3 regions of the Jejuibacter calystegiae genome follow, and region 2 is predicted to be linked to each of the others. Evidence: predicted binding sites of a transcription regulator. Region 2 holds the regulator's gene; each other region holds the start of a gene.
The links. The regulator sigma-54, encoded in region 2, starts transcription at its own class of promoters, with help from an activator protein. The targets are predictions, from matches to a motif close to GTTGGCACANNTTTCGCTNT.

Region 1 (4,594 bases), 1.4 Mb from region 2:
CCAGCAGGCTGGGGCTGTTATCAACCACGGTCACCTGCTTACCGGCGCGGCAGAAATCCATCGCCAGTTCACAGCCAATCAAACCACCACCAAGAATCATGACCCGACGGGCATCTATCAGCCGCGACTCACAGGCGCGGTACTCCTGCTGGCTGTTAAGGGTCAGCAACAGCTCCCGCCCCTCGACTGGCGGCAGACGCGCCGACGAGCCGGTGGCCAGCACCAGGCTGTCGTAGTGCCACTGCTGACCGTTGCCTTTAACCACCCGGTTATCGGCATCGATATCCGTAACCCAGGTGTCCGGCACCAGCCGCAGGTTAAACTGTTCGGCGAATTCTCCTGCGCGCTGACGGGTCATTTCGTCCGCCCGCTGCCCCTGACTCATCACATGGCTGAGATCGGGCTTGTTGTACTCATCGATGCTGTCAGCGGCAATCAGGGTCAGCGGCACCCCGGCATCGAGCTTACGGATACTTTTGACCAGTTGTCGGGCCGCGAAGCCCGACCCGATAATGACGATACCCTGACTCATTTTGCCTCCGAAGCCAGTACATCGAAAACATCTTTACCCAGCGAACATTCGGGGCACAGGAAGTTATCCGGCACCTCGCTCCAGGGCGTGCCCGGCTCAACGCCCTGCATCGGTTCGCCCTGCTCGGGATCGTAGATCCACTGGCAGACGCTGCACTGCATACGCGGCCCCAGGTCGGCGCAACCGACACTTGCCGACTGCTCCGGCTCGCTGCTGGCGCTTTCCGCCGTCGGGACGCTGGCGGTCTGAGGCAGCGGAGACAAGGCCCACTGGCGGGCGATTTCCCGGCCGTGCTCGCGGCACAGCGCCAGCGCGTCGACGTCCGGGCGCCATTTGGCCTTCAGGCTCAGGGACATTTCAAAACCGGCATCCTGCAAACGGGTAGAGAGCCGGTCCACCGCACCGCCGCTCCAGCCGTGGGAACCAAAGGCGCTGGCGCGTTTGTTACGGAAACGAAGACCGGTCATCTCTTCTACCAGACCCGCGATTTTCGGCATCATCACGTTGTTCATGGTCGAGGTGCCCGCCAGTACCCCTTTAGAGCGGAAGACATTGGTCAAAATTTCGTTTTTGTCGTGACGCGCCACGTTGAAGATTTTCACCGCCACGCGTGGATCCACTTCGTTAATTCCCTGTGCGATAGCGTCGGCCATCATGCGGGTATTGTTGGACATAGTGTCGTAGAAGATGGTGATGCGATCTTCCTGGTAGTCTGCCGCCCACTTCAGATACAACTCAACGATCTGGGTCGGATTATCGCGCCATACCACGCCGTGAGAGGTGGCAATCATATCTACCGGCAGGTTAAAGCCGAGGATTTCAGTAATTTTCGGCGTCACCAAGCGGCTGAACGGCGTCAGGATGTTGGCGTAGTAGCGCTGGCACTGCTCAAACAGCTCAGCCTGGTCTACTTCGTCGTTGAACAGGTGTTCGTCACAGTAGTGCTGACCGAAGGCGTCGTTGCTGAACAGCACTGCATCGCCGGTCATGTAGGTCATCATGCTGTCCGGCCAGTGCAGCATCGGGGTTTCAACGAAGATTAGCTGTTTGCCATTACCGATATCCAGAGTATCGCCGGTTTTCACTACATTGAAGTTCCACTCCGGGTGATGATGATGGCCGGTAATGGAATCCACGCCGTTGGCGGTACAGTAGATCGGCGTATTGGGGATAGCGGCCATCAGCTCAGAGAGCGCACCCGCGTGATCCTCTTCGGCGTGGTTAATAATGATATAATCGATCTTCTCAAGGTCGATTTCCGCGCGCAGGTTCTGCACGAATTCACGGCTAAATTTGTGGTCAACGGTGTCGATAAGGACGTTTTTTTCTTCGCGGATCAGGTAGCTGTTGTAGCTGCTGCCTTTCAGGGTTTTGTATTCGGTGCCGTGAAAATCACGCACTTCCCAGTCACGCTGCCCGACCCAGTGGATGTTGTTCTTAACGTGAATAGCCATTGTTAACCTCGATCAATGATGTACTGACAAATAAGTGTGTTGTCTGTCATATATCAGGATCCGTGCCAACTTTTTAATTTATTGATTTATGAAGATAATTTATTTTTAGACAATTTTTTGATTGTCATAGTGACTATACCTATAATTGTCATATTGACATCCAATACAGTCATAATGACGACAAGGGACAATCGATGAGCCTCTCCGTTAATCTACTGGCGAAAATCGCTATTGAGCTCCAGAACGGCATCAGTCAGGAAAACCGCTTCCAGCGGCTGATTAGCACCCTGCGTGAAGTGCTGGACTGCGACGCCTGCGCCCTGCTGCGCTACGAGCAGCAACAGTTCCGGCCACTGGCCATCGACGGCCTCTCTCCCGACGTATTGGGGAGACGCTTTGCCCTGGAAGCACATCCACGCCTGGAGGCTATCGCCCGCGCCGGGGATGTGGTGCGCTTCCCGGCGGACAGCACACTGCCCGATCCTTACGACGGACTGATCCCGGACCAGGAGGTACTGAAAGTGCACGCCTGCGTGGGGTTGCCGCTGTTCGCCAGCCAGACGCTGATCGGCGCCCTGACCATGGACGGCATGAACCCGACCCAGTTCGACACCTTTAGCGATGAGGAGCTGCGGCTTATCGCCGTACTGGCGGCCGGCGCCCTGAATAACGCCCTGTTGATTGAACAACTGGAAAACCACGATGTTCTGCCCGCGCCCCATCAGGGAAGCAAAGCCCCGGATAGCGAGATGATCGGCCTGTCACCGGGCATGATGCAGCTTAAGAAAGAGATTGAGATTGTCGCCCCTTCCGATCTCAACGTACTGATTAGCGGCGAAACTGGCACCGGGAAGGAACTGGTGGCCCGCGCCATCCACCGGGCTTCGACGCGTGCGGAAAAGCCGCTGGTCTATCTGAACTGCGCCGCGCTGCCGGAAAGCGTGGCGGAAAGCGAACTGTTCGGCCACGTGAAAGGCGCCTTCACCGGCGCTATCAGCAATCGCAGCGGTAAATTCGAAATGGCCCACGAGGGCACGCTGTTTCTGGATGAGATCGGCGAGCTTTCTTTGCCATTGCAGGCCAAACTGCTGCGGGTGCTGCAGTACGGCGATATCCAGCGGGTGGGAGACGATCGCAGCCTGCGGGTCGATGTACGGGTCCTGGCCGCCACCAATCGCGACCTTAAGCAGGAGGTGTTGGACGGCAACTTCCGCGCCGATCTGTTCCACCGCCTGAGTGTATTCCCGGTGTCGGTCCCGGCGCTGCGCGAGCGCGGCGACGATATCGCCCTGCTGGCTGGTTTTTTCTGCGAGCAGAGCCGCCAGCGTCTGGGTCTGACCCAGGTAGTGCTGAGCCAGGGAGCGCTTCAGCGCCTGCTGCACTACGGCTGGCCTGGCAATATCCGCGAACTGGAACATGCGATTTATCGCGCCATCGTACTGGCCAGAGCCACCGGCTCCGGCAGCGAGGTGGTGCTGGAGCCCGGCCATTTCGCGCTTAACGACCCGTCTCATTCCCCGACTTCTCTGGCACCGGTTGTCAGCATCCAAGAGCCTGCGCCCCTGGGGCTGTCGCTGCGCGATGCCACCGACGACTTCCAGCGTCGCGCTGTGCGCCAGGCCCTGACGCACAGCCACGGCAACTGGGCAGCCGCGGCCAGAGAGCTCGATGTCAATGTCGCCAACCTGCACCGGTTAGCTAAGCGGCTGGGAATTAAATAACGGTGAACATTTTATGCCAGATAGCCCATTCCCCCTGTTATTCCGCCGAAAATAGACCAGACTTTAAGGAGTGAAGCGACGCGTAAGGCAGGAGGCATTATGAGCTGGCGTCATCTTCTGGTCGCCGTGGCGGCGACCCCGGAAAGCGATCGACTGGTGGAAAAAGCGGTCGAACTGGCGCGCCCGTCGGGGGCGCAGATTACGCTGTTAACGGTCACGGCGGATCCGGAACTCTATAATCAGATGGCGGCGCCAATGCTCGGTAGCCTGCGGGAACTGCTGCGCGAAGAGAGCCAGATGTTTCTGGATGGATTATGCCAACGAGCGGGGTATCCCATTGCGAAGACGCTTATCGCCAGCGGCGAACTCAGCGAATATCTGCGCCATCTGTGTCAGCACAGCGATATCGATCTTATTATCTACGGCAACCATAATCAGAATCTCTTCGGCAAGGCGCTCTGTTCGGCCCGTTCGGTGGTGGCGACCAGCTGCGTGGATGTGCTGCTGGTCGCGCTGAACTAGCGTTTAACCCCCGCCATCGCCGTGATGGCGTCCGGTCGCCGTATCCGTAGCTGACTACGGGGAATAACCGCCTTTAGGTCCCGCACAAAACTGCGCTGCCAGTGGTTGATATCATTAGACTTCACCACTTCCAGCATCTCGCCGTGGCGCGCCAGGCGTTCGGCCAGCGGCATGGTTAGCGCCCGGTGCATCGCGCTGGCGACATCGTCCCTGTCGTAAGGATTGACGATTAGCGCCGAGGTTAACTCCTGAGCGGCGCCGGCAAACTCAGAGAGCACCAGCACCCCGGGGTTTTCCGGATCCTGCGCCGCGACGTACTCCTTAGCCACCAGGTTCATACCGTCGCGCAGCGGCGTCACCAGCCC
Region 2 (4,594 bases):
GCCTCCCTGAGCGGAGTCCAGCATCAACAGGGCGATAACGCTGCTGGCTTCCGCCTCGATGCCGCCCTCGTTACGCAGCAGAACTTCGGCATCAAAGCTCTGTACCAGTTCGAATAGCTTCATCGCCGGCCGGGCGTGCATGCCCAGTCGGTTAGTGATTTCAACGGTTTGTCTGACGGTCATGTTTTACGCTTTTCCAGGGTTCGGTGGCGCGACTGCACATTCTTGCCGCGGGAGCGGAAATAGTCCGCCAGCTGTTCGGCAACGTAGACCGAACGGTGCTTACCCCCGGTACAACCGATGGCGACAGTCAGATAGCTACGATTGTTGGTCTCCAGCATGGGGAGCCAGAGCTCAAGGTAGCTGCGGGTCTGATAGATAAAGTTGTGCACCTCGGTGTGCCGGTCCAGGAAGGCGGCAACAGGCTTGTCCAGACCGGTCATCGGGCGCAGTTTGGGATCCCAGTGCGGGTTCGGCAGGAAGCGCACGTCGAAGACGTAATCGGCGTCGATGGGAATACCGTGCTTAAAGCCGAAGGATTCGAAGACCATGGTCAGCTCGCGTTCCCGCTTGCCCAGCAGCCGGGTACGGAGCATCTCCGCCAGTTCGTGTACCGACATTTCCGAGGTATCGATAATGAGGTCGGCCCGGGAACGCAGCGGCTCCAGCAGGTCGCTCTCACGGTCGATAGCGCTTTCCAGCGACAGGTTTTTGCTGGATAGCGGATGCAGGCGTCGGGTATCGCTGTAGCGGCGAATCAGGGTATTGCGATCGGCATCCAGGAACAGCAACTGCGGCGAAAAGGCTTTGGGCAGACTGTCCATTGCCCGTTCAAAGATTTCCGGCGATTCCGGCATATTACGGACGTCGATACTGACCGCCGCCGAAATACCGCGCTCAGCCAGCGTATTCGCCAGTTCCGGCAGTAGCACGACCGGCAGGTTATCGACGCAGTAAAAGCCCATGTCTTCCAGCGCGCGCAGTGCCACGGACTTCCCTGAACCTGAACGGCCGCTGACAATCATCAGCACCATGTGCAGTCTCTCCCCCCATTAATCGACCGCGTTGCTACGCGGCCGTGATTCCTGCCGGAATGTTTATTATTCAACATCCAGGTTTTCTTCAGTGATGATCTGATAAAGCTCTTCATCGCTTTGCGCCGCTCGCAGCCGACGGCAGATAGTTTTGTCCGCCAGCCGTTTCGCTACCAGAGACAGCGTATGCAGATGCGTTTTGGTCTGGTCCGCCGGCACCAGCAGCGCGAACAGCAGATCCACCGGCTGATTATCGATAGCATCGAAGGCGATGGGGGTCTCCAGCTTAATAAAGACGCCCACGGCGCGTTCGGTATCCTCTTCCAGCTTACCGTGGGGGATGGCGATACCGTTACCGATACCGGTACTCCCCATTTTCTCCCGGGTCAGTACAGCCTCAAACACGAGCTGGGGAGCCAGCCCCAGCTGTTTGGCAGCCAGCTCGCTGACTACCTCCAGCGCCCGCTTTTTACTCTGGCACGGGACGCCGCTTCGGGTACACTCCTGGTTAAGGACATTGCTCAGTTGCAGCGCTAAATCATTGTTCATCATAATTTCACCTAAGCCTTCTGCGGGAACGGCCCGCCGCAATGGCGAGCCGCACGGGTCACAGAAACGCCCGGACAATTAGTGTTGTTTCAGTTTATCTTTATGTTTGGTTAACTGCCGCGCCAGCTTGTCGATCAGGCCATCAATGGCCGCGTACATATCCTGAGCTTCCGCGCTGGCGTGCAGCTCTCCGCCGTTGACGTGCAGCGTCGCTTCCGCGACGTGGGAAACCTTTTCCACTTTCAACACAATATAGACCTGATTGATCCTATCAAAATACTGCTCCAGCTTGGCGAATTTTGGATTGATAAAATCGCGCAATGCATCGGTGATTTCGACGTTTTGTCCAGTGATGTTGAGCTGCATAGTGTCTTCCTTATCTGTTGAGTCAGACCAGTTGTTTACGCTGGTTAGACGGAGGAATCGATAAAGACTCTCGGTACTTCGCAACGGTTCGGCGCGCCACCATAATCCCCTGGTCGGAGAGCATGGCGGTGAGCTTACTGTCGCTCAGTGGCTTGGCGGGATTCTCCGCAGCGATTAATTTCTTCACCAACGCCCGGATAGCCGTAGAGGAGGCTTCGCCGCCGCCTTCGGTGCTCACGTGGCTGGAGAAGAAATACTTGAGCTCAAAAATACCTCCTGGACTCTGGAGGTATTTTTGAGTGGTGACGCGTGAGATGGTGGATTCGTGCATATCAACGGCCTGGGCGATATCGGCCAGCACCATGGGTTTCATATGCTCTTCACCATGTTCGAAAAAGGCCTGCTGCTGTTCCACAATACAGCGGCTGACGCGTAGCAGGGTGTCGTTACGGCTCTCCAGACTCTTAATCAGCCACTTCGCTTCCTGCAGATTACTGCGGATAAACTGGCTGTCGCTGTCGTTACGGGCGCTGGTCCCCATGGCCGCATACTGCTGATTAATCTTCAGGCGCGGAATACTGTCGCCGTTAAGTTCCACAACCCAGCGTCCCTGGTGCTTACGGACCAGCACGTCAGGGATAACGTATTCCGGCTCGCTGGTCTGAATCGACTGGCCTGGGCGTGGATCGAGGGACTGAATCAGCCCGACGGATTCTTTCAGCACCTCCTCTTTAAGGCGCGTAACGCGCATCAGCGAGCGAAAATCATGATTGGCCAGCAGATCGAGATGATCGTTGACGATCTGATGCGCCTCATTCAGGCGCGGGGTTTCGGGCGCGAACTGAGAAAGCTGGATCAACAGACATTCCCGCAAATCGCGGGCAGCCACGCCAACCGGATCGAAGCGCTGAATGCGCTTGAGTACCGCCTCTACCTCTTCCTGGGTCACCTCTTCATCGCCCATGCCGTCCAGAATGTCCTGGACCGTGATGGTGAGGTAGCCGGTGTCGTCGACGGCGTCGACAATAGAGGTCGCGATGGCGATATCGGTGTCGGAGAAAGGAGTTAGCTCAACCTGCCACATCAGGTAGTCCTGAAGGGACTGGGTGGTTTCGCCCTGGTAGATGGGCAGTTCGTCGTCGACATAGTCAGTGCCGGTACCGGAGGGAGTGCCTGCGGTATAGATCTCGTCCCAGCTGGCATCAAGCGGCAGCTCTTCGGGCATGGAGTCTTGTTCCAGCGCATCCCGGCTATCGAGCGTTTCGCTGTCGCTGCTTTCGGTGGTCGCGACTTCGTCAAGGGGGTCGCTCTGTTCAAGCAGGGGATTGCTTTCCAGCGCCTGGTTAAGCTCCTGCTGGAGTTCCAGCGTGGAGAGCTGCAGCAGGCGGATGGCCTGTTGCAGCTGGGGCGTCATGGCAAGCTGTTGGCTCAGCTTTAATTGCAAACCTTGCTTCATGTTCAGAACAAGCTACCTCAGGTCAATGTTTCGATGAAACCGCGCACTCATAGGGGCGTGCGGCGTCCAGTCCTTACCCTATCAGAGTCTGAACTCTTCCCCAAGATACACGCGTTTCACCTGGTCGTCCTTGAGGATCTCATCAGGCGTACCATGGGCAATCAGGTGCCCCTGGCTGACGATATAAGCGCGTTCGCAGACGGCCAGCGTCTCGCGAACGTTATGGTCGGTGATCAGGACGCCAAGACCGCTGTCGCGCAGGTGTTCGATAATGCGTTTGATGTCGATAACCGAGATGGGATCGACCCCTGCGAAGGGCTCATCCAGCAGGATAAATTTGGGATTAGCCGCCAGCGCGCGGGCGATTTCGACCCGTCGACGTTCCCCACCGGAGAGGGATTGACCCAGGTTATCGCGCAGGTGCTCGATGTGGAACTCTTCCATCAGCTCGTTGGCGCGATCGGTACGCTGTTCCGCCGACAGATCGTCGCGAATTTGCAGCACCGCCATCAGGTTGTCGAAGACGCTCAGGCGCCGAAAAATGGACGCTTCCTGAGGCAGATAGCCGATGCCGCGGCGGGCGCGGGCGTGCAGCGGCAGCAGACTGATGTCTTCATCGTCGATGATGATATTACCGGCATCGCGCGGGACGATGCCCACCACCATGTAGAAGGTTGTGGTCTTACCGGCGCCGTTAGGGCCAAGCAGACCGACGATTTCGCCGGACTCCACGGTCAGGCTGACATCTTCTACCACCTTTCGGCCCTTATAGGCCTTGGCGAGGTTCTTTGCAGTGAGTGTTGCCATACGAAATTAGTTACTCTTCTGACCGGAATTGTTTTTATCCTGAAGCTGTGACGGTACCAGAACGGTTGTCACGCGTTTGCCTTTCTCACTGGAAGCCTGCATTTTCTGCTCTTTTACGAGATAGGTGATCTTATCGCCCTTGATGTTGCTGTCGAGCTGCTCCAGGTATGCATTACCGGTCAGGATGACATAATCATTCTGAAGCTCGTAGCGCATCTTGCTGCCGTGGCCTTTCACCGGTTTGCCGTTGTCCTGCATCTGGTAGAAAGTGGCAGGTTTACCATAGGCTTCCACCACCTCTCTACCTTTTTCGCCGCCCGGACGGGTCACCACCACTTTGTCGGCGTTCACCTTAATCGTGCCCTGAGTCACCACTACGTTG
Region 3 (4,594 bases), 2.1 Mb from region 2:
CCCACCTCCCGCACGGTGCAGAGCACCAGCGGGTAGTCGGCATCGGGCTGCTCTGCGGGCGGCCGCCATGGCGCGGCATAAAGCTGTCCTTTACCGCTGGGGGTATCGAAGCGTCCGCCCTGGTACAGCCACGGGGTGCCGGGGTGTTCCAGGGTTGGGCAGGGCCATTGCAGATGTCCCATCTCGCCGATTTTCTCCCAGGTGGCGCCATAGAACAGCGGACAGAGTTCGCGCATCTCATCCCAGATTTGCTGATTACTGTCGTAGTGCATCGGGTAGCCCATGGCGCTGGCTATCTGGCTGATTATCTGCCAGTCGCGGCGAACGTCGTCGCGTGGGGTAATCGCCTGCTCAAAGCGCTGGAAGCCCCGGTCGGCGCAGGTAAAGATACCGCCGTGCTCGCCCCATGAGGTGGCGGGCAGCAGCACATCGGCTTTTTCGGCGGTTTTGGTCATAAAGATATCCTGCACGATCAGCAGGTCGAGGGCTTCGATGCCACGCCGTACCAGCCCCAGATCGGCCTCGGTCTGGAGCGGATCTTCTCCCATGATGTAGTACGCCTTAATCTTCCCTTCCAGCGCCAGATGCGGGACATCGGTGATGCGTACTCCGATTTTGTTATCCATTGCGGCCGGATCGACGCCCCAGGCGGCGGCGAATTTGGCCCGGGTCCGGGGATCGTCCACCCGCTGATAGCCGGGGAAGTGATCCGGCAGAACGCCCATGTCGCAGGCGCCCTGGACGTTATTCTGGCCGCGTACCGGGCCAACGCCCACGTGCTCGCGGCCAAGGTTGCCGGTGAGCAGCGCCAGGCTGGAGAGCCCTTTGACCACATCCACCGCCTGGCCAAATTGGGTGACGCCCATGCCCCACATCACGGTAGCGGAGGGGGCTGCGCAATAGAGGCGCATGGCCTGGCGTATCGCCGCGGCGGGCACGCCGGTAATGCCTTCCACCGACTCCGGCGCGTAGTTTTTCACCGTTTCGCGCAGCGCCTCCAGCCCTTCGGTATGGCGCGCCACCCAGGCACGATCGTAGAGCTCTTCTTCCAGCAGTACGTGGATAAAGGCATTAACCAGCGCCATATTGCTGCCGTTGTTGAGCTGCAGGTGCAGATCGGCAATACGCGCCGTTTCAATTTTGCGCGGATCGCAGACGATAATCCGGGCGCCGCGCTGTTTGGCCTTCAGCACCCGACGCGCCACGATGGGGTGAGAGTCAGCGCAGTTATAGCCGAAAATCAGCAGGCATCTGGAATTTTCGATATCGGCGATGGCGTTGCTCATCGCCCCGTTGCCCAGGGTCTGCTGAAGGCCGGCCACCGACGGGCCGTGGCAGACCCGGGCGCAGCAGTCGACGTTATTGGTGTTAAGCACCGCGCGGGCAAATTTCTGCATCACGTAGTTGGTTTCGTTACCGGTTCCCCGGGACGAGCCGGTGGTCATAATGGCCTGGCTGCCGTAGCGCGCCTTAATGTCGCTCAGGCGCTCTGCGGTATAGCGAATGGCTTCGTCCCAGGTGACCGGCTCCAGCGGTCCATCTTTGCGGTAGCGGATCATCGGCTGTTTCAGCCGGGGGGTTAGCAACCGGGTATCGTTAAGGAAGTCCCAACCGTAGTAGCCCTTCAGGCAGAGTTCATTCTGATTGGTTACGCCGTTAGCCGCTTCAACGCGGGTGATGCGGTTGTTGTCCACAACCAGTTTCAGTTTGCAGCCCGCACCGCAGTACGGACAAACGCTGGTGATTTTTTTCATCAATAACAGACCTGTTAAGAGTTGAAAGCAGGGGAATATCAGCGGGTCAGCGCAGTGATATCGTCAAGTGCCGCACGGCGGCGTTTTTCCAGGCTAAGCTGCTCGAGGCGATTGCGATCGATGCAGACAATGGCGTTAGTCGGGCAGGCTTCCAGGCAGGCGGGGCCTTCCTTACGGTGATGACATAAATCGCACTTATTGGCCTCTGCCTTGTCCGCCATCACATTCAGACCGCTGCCGCTGTTGCGCACCACCGGGCGAACCACCACCTCCATGGCGCCGTAAGGGCAGGCCACTACGCAGGTTTTGCAGCCGATGCAGCGCTCCTGGTGGACGTGGACAAAATCGTTGTCCCGACTGATGGCGCCGTTGGGGCATACCCGGGCGCAGGGGGCGTCCTCACACTGGCGGCACAGGGTGGCCGTCGAGATATTGACCCCTTTAATCACGTGAATGCGGGGCAGGAAGGTGTGCGGCGTCAGGGCGGCGCAGTCCTGATCCTGCTGGTGAGAGACCACGCAGGCGACTTCGCAGGTACGGCAGCCAATGCATTTGCTTGAATCGGCAATGATGAAGCGGTTCATCATATTCTCCAGCTCTGGTTTATAGATGCGTGACCTGGTTAAGCATAAAGCGTGCCATTTATTTAACTTATTGAAATAATTATGTTTTGTTAATTATGATATTGAAGGGCGAGTGGCATTGACACTTTTGACGAAGAGGTATCGTCACGGTAGGCATGTCGTCAGTAAGGGGGATAACGCCGACATCAGACTGGCGTTAACGGTATCGGCGATCAGAGCATTGAGTGGGGATGAGGTCGCGGGGCGTCTTTCTCTTCCAGCAATCCGTCGATGGAGATATCTTCATCGAGCGTATCCCAGTGGATCCCGCGGGGGGTTAATTCCCAGTCGTTCAACTGGCCGGGCGTGGCGTTTAATAATCGGGGAAAGCGCGCCAGAGGGATCCTGAGCGTGCGGGCGTTGCTGAGTTCGATCAACATGGCGGCGCCATCGAACTGTATGTTTTTAGCCGAAATAGTCATTCCATGCCTCCAGAAATAAAACCTGGTTCTGTTTAATGATCTCTGCTGAGGTTCTCAGTTCCCTGAAATCCAGATTGTCATCTCTGGCTAATTTTACTACAGGTGTCAACCAGAATTTGGCTTCATCTCCTCTTTTCATGACGTGAATGTGGGGTGATTCAAGCGGTCGTCCTTCATTGGTGTAAAAGAAGAACCTGAAACCGGATATGCGTAGTATCGCGGGCATCATTGCCTCCGTTTTTCGTCCTGAACAGGCCGCCGCGTAGTCAGCGGCGGCGGAAAAACAGAGATACTATGCAAAGGCGTAAGAGGTAGCCTGACGGGTTAAAGCTGCGAGATGCCTTCCTGTTCCTGCCAGTTTTCCAGGCGGCGATGGAGATCTTCCACGGCACGGCGTACCGGTTCGGTCATCGGGTAGCAGAAGCCGACGATATCGGGCTGGATACCCACGAAGATAACCTGTTTCACATCGTCCTGTAGCTGCTCCACCAGATAGTTGAGCGGCATATTGTGGGTGGTCATCAGAAACAGCTCGGCGATATCTTCCGGGTCGATAATCCGCATCTCGCCGGGGTTCAGGCCCATATCGGTGGCATCGACAATCAGCAAGCGATCCGGGCGCAGTTCGCGAATGGCGACGATGTCATTTTCCGGCGCGCTACCGCCGTCGATAACCACCCATTCGCCGCGCGGGCTGGTCTGGCACATTTCCGCCAGCAGCGGACCGGCGCCGTCATCGCCCATCATACTGTTGCCCACGCACAGCAATACATCAGTCATCTTGCCTCCTTACCATCAGGTAGACTGCGGGTTCCTGTTGAATCGTTCGGAGCAGTCGCATCAATTCGCGACTCCAGTTCTGCTGCTGCGGCGTTTGCTGAGGCAGCGCCGCGTCTAAAGCGGTTGCCAGCAGGGTCACGTGGCTCTGGTCGACAACGATTTCGCCAAAGCGCGTTACGCCGGTCATTTTGCGCTGCGCTTCGCCCGCGGGCAGCGTGGCGACCCACGCCGGCCAGGCTTCCAGCGGACAGACCAGCGCCGCCTGCAGGCAGTCGATAATCCCCAGATGGTGGCCAATGGCCAGACTGTAGTAGACAACCTGTTGGGCCTGGTCCGGCGTATTTTCGTTTTCATCAACGAATTTACGGCTCAACTGGCTGAAGATAACGCGCCCGCTCATCGGATTCGCTCCCGCTCAACCACCTCGTTCAGCGCTGTGACGATCTCATTAAGGCGCGGATCCTGCTGTTCATTAAGCCAGCCCGCCAGGGCGCCGTCGCCCTCTGCCAGATGCTGCATGTAGTCGTTGGCGATCTGCCGCCCGTAGCGATAGCCCGCCATACGTCGCGCGGCCCGGTCGATGCGGACCCGCAGCGGCTGCACCATATCCGGATGTAGCAGGCTGGCAGGCTGGTTGTCGCTTTCACCTGGCTCCCGGGCGTGGATCTTCTGTTCCAGCAACCCTAACGCCATGGCAAAACCATAGAGCGTGGCGGCGGGCGATGGCGGGCAGCCGGGAATATAGACGTCCACCGGCACGATCTGGTCGGTACCGCCCCAGACGCAGTACAGATCGTGGAAGATGCCGCCGCTATTGCCGCAGGCGCCGTAGGAGATACAGATTTTGGGGTCTGGCGCCGATTCCCAGGCGCGCAGGGCCGGGGAGCGCATCGCGCGGGTTACGGCGCCGGTAAACAGTAGAATATCGGCGTGACGCGGCGACGGCACCACCTTGATGCCGAAACGTTCGGCGTCGAACACCGGTGAAAGGGTAGCGAAAATTTCAATTTCGCAG

Region 1: the regulator sigma-54 is predicted to act here: its motif matches at 2,037-2,056, upstream of norV (anaerobic nitric oxide reductase flavorubredoxin).
Region 3: the regulator sigma-54 is predicted to act here: its motif matches at 2,378-2,397, upstream of hydN (electron transport protein HydN).

Annotation. Positions count from the first base shown of each region.
Region 1 is NZ_CP040428.1:4,392,048-4,396,641, forward strand. Features, by position in the region: gene norW (NADH:flavorubredoxin reductase NorW) at 1-532, opposite strand, end outside; gene norV (anaerobic nitric oxide reductase flavorubredoxin) at 529-1,986, opposite strand; gene norR (nitric oxide reductase transcriptional regulator NorR) at 2,181-3,707, shown strand; gene uspC (universal stress protein UspC) at 3,807-4,229, shown strand; gene otsA (alpha,alpha-trehalose-phosphate synthase) at 4,226-4,594, opposite strand, start outside.
Region 2 is NZ_CP040428.1:620,803-625,396, reverse strand. Features, by position in the region: gene npr (PTS phosphocarrier protein NPr) at 1-183, opposite strand, end outside; gene rapZ (RNase adapter RapZ) at 180-1,034, opposite strand; gene ptsN (PTS IIA-like nitrogen regulatory protein PtsN) at 1,101-1,586, opposite strand; gene hpf (ribosome hibernation promoting factor) at 1,662-1,949, opposite strand; gene rpoN (RNA polymerase factor sigma-54) at 1,972-3,405, opposite strand; gene lptB (LPS export ABC transporter ATP-binding protein) at 3,487-4,212, opposite strand; gene lptA (lipopolysaccharide ABC transporter substrate-binding protein LptA) at 4,219-4,594, opposite strand, start outside.
Region 3 is NZ_CP040428.1:2,725,902-2,730,495, forward strand. Features, by position in the region: gene fdhF (formate dehydrogenase subunit alpha) at 1-1,754, opposite strand, end outside; gene hydN (electron transport protein HydN) at 1,793-2,338, opposite strand; gene FEM41_RS12425 (DUF2442 domain-containing protein) at 2,551-2,799, opposite strand; gene FEM41_RS12430 (DUF4160 domain-containing protein) at 2,783-3,025, opposite strand; gene hycI (hydrogenase maturation peptidase HycI) at 3,124-3,579, opposite strand; gene FEM41_RS12440 (formate hydrogenlyase maturation HycH family protein) at 3,572-3,979, opposite strand; gene FEM41_RS12445 (NADH-quinone oxidoreductase subunit B family protein) at 3,976-4,594, opposite strand, start outside.